Regions from separate parts of the Deinococcus roseus genome, predicted to be linked through region 2. Evidence: riboswitches for the same ligand, from Rfam matches in the RefSeq annotation. Region 2 holds a riboswitch; the other holds the start of a gene.
What was found. A riboswitch is a leader RNA that binds a small molecule or an ion and turns the genes downstream of it on or off. The one in region 2 is predicted to bind S-adenosylmethionine.
Positions count from the first base shown of each region.

Region 1: another riboswitch for S-adenosylmethionine. It lies ahead of metX (homoserine O-acetyltransferase MetX); the one in region 2 lies ahead of IEY52_RS05450 (O-acetylhomoserine aminocarboxypropyltransferase/cysteine synthase family protein).

Region 1 covers NZ_BMOD01000001.1:247,601-249,800, reverse strand. Annotated here, with positions in the region: gene IEY52_RS01095 (serine hydrolase domain-containing protein) at 1-416, opposite strand, end outside; gene IEY52_RS27065 (GlyGly-CTERM sorting domain-containing protein) at 477-575, opposite strand; SAM riboswitch class I at 598-716, shown strand; gene metX (homoserine O-acetyltransferase MetX) at 814-1,866, shown strand; gene IEY52_RS01080 (nucleoside deaminase) at 1,921-2,200, opposite strand, start outside.
Region 2 covers NZ_BMOD01000002.1:515,720-517,919, forward strand. Annotated here, with positions in the region: gene IEY52_RS05445 (alpha/beta hydrolase) at 1-838, shown strand, start outside; SAM riboswitch class I at 953-1,062, shown strand; gene IEY52_RS05450 (O-acetylhomoserine aminocarboxypropyltransferase/cysteine synthase family protein) at 1,217-2,200, shown strand, end outside.

The DNA of each region.
Region 1 (2,200 bases), on a different contig from region 2:
TCCACAATGCCTGAGCGGTGGGACAGCAACTGGTCGATGGTGATGTTCTGGTATTCTTCCCGCATTTCTGTGTCTGGCAACAGCTCCTTGAGTTTGCTCTGGAAAGACAGTTTGTGGCTTTCCACATACGTGGCAATCAGGGTGGCGGTCATGGATTTGGTGATGGACCCCAGGTGGTGCACATCCTGCAAGGTGACTTCTTCAGGAGAGCCGTATTTGCGCACCCCTTTGGCAGACTGCTGCAATATGGCTTTTTCATTGAACAGGGTGATGCTCAGGGAGGGCAGTTTGTGCTGAATGACCAGCTGGCTGGTTTTGTCTGCCAGGACAGCTTCAGGGGTTTTGGGGGCGATGGTTTGACATCCAGTGAGCAAACATCCAGTGATCAGTAGAACAGGCAACAAATAAGGTTTCACGGTATCAAATTAAGCAACCAGCATGAGAATCCCATCAGACAGCAGGCTTTGAGGTTGCTGTCATGTTTGTAACAATCCAGATCGAGCAACAGCACAGCAGCAAAACACCAGCAAAGCCCAGAAGTTGACACTGCCCCCAGAGACCCGATACACTGACATTTAGCCTGTGAGACACAGGCGACTCTTATCCAGAGTCGGCGCAGGGAACTGGCCCGCAACGCCGCAGCAACCGACCTCCATCACGGTACGGTGCTCACCAGCCCGAAAGACCACGATGGTCCCATTCGGGGACGATAAGAGAAGGGCGTAAACCACCATTTCCCCTTCTCAACACCACGAGAGGGGGAATCTTTAGTTCCCCCGCAGATCAACACTCTTTTCTCCTGGAGGGGAGCACATGCGCTTCGAGTTCGCTTTCGAAACCGATGAGGGAGCCATCCCGTTTACGTTCGTCGCCAAAAGTCAGCACGACTACACCATCACGCCCAGTTACAAGTGGTTCTTTGAGAAAGCACCTCTGATTCTGGATTCTGGCCGCATCCTCAGCAACATCCGGGTGGGTTACCACACCTACGGCACCCTCAACGCCGAAAAAGACAATGCCATTCTGGTCTGCCATGCCCTCACCGGCACCAGTGCCGTGCACCGCTGGTGGGCAGACATGTTCGGGGAAGGGAAGACCCTGGACCCCACAAAGCACTTCATCGTGTGTTCCAACGTGCTGGGGGGGTGTTCAGGAACCTCTGGTCCCAAAGAAATCGGGCTGGACCCCATCACCATCCATGACATGGTGCGGGTGCAAAAAGAACTGATCAAAGACCTTGGCGTCAAAAAATTGACCGTCATTGGGGGCAGCATGGGCGGCATGCAGGCCCTGGAATGGGTCAGAAGCTATCCTGAGTGCCTGAAGAAAGCCATCATCATTGGTGCACCTGCCCGCCACAGTGCCTGGGCCAAGAGCTTCAATGTCTCCCAGCGCAACGCCATCACCAGCGATCCTGAATGGAAAGGCGGCAAGTACCAGGAGCAACCCCACGGTCTGGCCATCGCCCGCCAGATCGCCATGATCAGTTACCGCAGCCCGGAGTCCTACCAGATGACACAGGGCGGGCAGTCCAAATTCAATCCCAACCAGAGCGCCATCCAGACCTATCTGGAGTACCACGGGGAAAAACTGCTCAAGCGCTTTGATGCCAACACCTACCTCTTGATCACCCAGGCCATGGACCTCTTTGAGGTGACCGACGATGAATTGCGGCGCAACACCGTGCCCACTTTGCTGGTGGGCATCTCCACCGACATCCTTTATCCTGCCAGTGAAGTGCGGCAGGTGGCGGCACAAATGAAGAACAGCGAATACTGGGAACTGCAGAGCCCACACGGTCACGATGCCTTCCTGATTGAGGATGAACCGTTGAACCTCAGGTTGCTGGAATTCCTGCAGAAATGAACAGCACAAAGAGACCAGAGCTTTGAAGGCTCTGGTCTTTTCAAGACAGCAGGTCTATGACAGCTCTGCCGTCTCCGGGTACCTTTTGATCCAGGCCTCCCAGCCTTCTGCTGGGTAAGCCTTTCTGGCTTCGGGTGCAAACAGTTTTGTGGCTTCCTGCTCCAGATCTTCAAAAGGATGCGGAACCACCTCGGTTTTTTCATAGGCCGGATGCATGTCCCATTTGATCAGGCGTCCAGACCCGCCCCAGGGGTCATCGCAGGCCCACACCACACGGGCGAGTTGCACCATTCCGATGGCCCCTCCACACATCAGGCAGGGTTCCAGAGAGGAG
Region 2 (2,200 bases):
TGCCCTGCTTTCCCTGCCCCTGGTGGCACAGGCCCAGGACTCCAAAACCGAACTCAACCTGCTCAACACCTTCACGGTCACCCGCGACCTGAAGTTTTATCAGAACCTGGCTTATGGTCCTGCAGCCCGCCAGAAACTCAACATTTACCTGCCCAGACAGAAAGGCACCCATCCGGTGGTGGTTTTTGTGCATGGAGGGTCGTGGCGCAATTACAACAAGGATGACTTTGAATTCGTGGGAGAATCCTTTGCCAGAGCGGGTTATGTGACGGTACTGATCAATTACCGTCTGGTACCGGATTTCTCTTACCCTGCTTTTGTGGAGGACACTGTCAAAGCTTTCAAATGGACAAAGGACCACATCGCTGAATACGCAGGCGATCCCCAGAACATCTTTGTGGTGGGGCATTCTGCAGGAGCTTACAACGTGGTGGAAGGCATCGTGAACGAAACCCTGCTTTCTGCAGAAGGCCTGAAAGCCAACGATTTCCGGGGTGTGGTGGGGATTGCAGGTCCTTATGACTTCGATCCCAAATACACCCCAGGGGTTTTTGGCACTCACCTGCAAACCGATGTGATGCCTGCAAGCCATGTGCATGGCAACCTGCCGCCTTTTCTGTTGCTGGTGGCCCAGAACGATGAACTGGTCGATCCCTCCAACGGCACCAGCATGGAAAAAGCCCTGCAGAAAAACGGCACCCCTGTTGAATTTGTGGTGGTCCCAAAAGTGAACCACGGGGAAATTGTGGGGGCACTGATGCGCAGGTTCTCAGGGTTTTTCCCTCCAGTTCGGGAAACCATTCTGAATTTTCTGCAGAAGAACCTCCGCAAGCCCTGATTTTGTCTGGTGGATCTGGCGTTTACAGCACCCTTTTTGAATAGTTGATAAAACTTGTTGACAATCAAAGCCTGTGTCCAGTACACTGGTTCCCACGTCAGAGACCTTCTGGCGCTCTTATCCCGAGTGATGAAAGGGACCTGACCCTGAGACCATCACAGCAACCGGTTCCCATTGCAACACGGTGCTTTCAGACCCGCCAGGGATGGCTGGAACGATAAGAGAAGGCATGGTTTGACACCCCATCCCCTTCTCAAAGCAGCAGACCACGATGTCTGTTTTCTGGGAGGGGGATTCATTTATCCCCCAAATTTTCACAAAGCCTCTGGCTGTCCAAGATCAGAGGAAGCCGATTCATAACATCTGAGAGGAGATTTTATGCCAAAGTTTGAGACCCTGCAGGTTCATGCTGGACAGACCCCCGACCCGACCACCCAGAGCCGCGCCACCCCCATTTACCAGACCACCAGTTACAACTTCGCAAACGCCGAACACGCTGCCAATCTGTTTGGGCTCAGGGCCTTTGGGAACATCTATTCCCGCATCCAGAACCCCACCAACGAGGTGCTGGAAAACCGCATTGCCGCCCTGGAAGGCGGAACGGGTGCTCTGGCGGTGTCCAGCGGTCATGCTGCCGTGCTGCTCAGCATCCTGACCCTGGCACAGCAGGGAGACAACATCGTCTCCACGCCCAACCTGTATGGTGGGACCTACAACCTCTTCAAGGTGACTTTGCCCCGTCTGGGCATCAGTGTGAAATTCACCTCCTCCGAAGAGCGCCCTGAAGAATTCGCCGCCCTGATTGATGAAAACACCAGGGGCGTGTTCCTGGAATCCATCGGGAACCCGGCCCTCAACATCCCTGACCTGCAAGAAATTGCACGCCTTTCCCACGAAAAAGGGGTGGCGGTACTGGTAGACAGCACTTTCGGACAGGGAGGCTACCTGATCCGGCCCATCGAGCACGGCGCAGACATCGTGATTCACAGCGCCAGCAAATGGATTGGCGGACACGGACAGGCCATCGGGGGACTGATTGTGGATGGGGGCAAATTCAACTGGGCCAATGGCCGTTACCCCCTCTTCACCGAACCCAGCCCTGGCTACCACGGCCTGAAGTTCTGGGAGGTCTTCGGAGAAGGCAACCCCCTCGGGCTTCCCAACATCGCCTTCATCATCCGGGCACGGGTGGAAAACCTGCGCGACCTGGGCACCACCTTAAGCCCCCACCATGCCAGCCTGTTCATCACAGGTCTGGAAACCCTGTCCCTCAGGGCAGAGCGCCACATTCAGAACACCCACAAACTGGCTGAATTTCTGGAAAAACACCCCGAAGTGGAGAAGGTCATTCACCCGGATCTG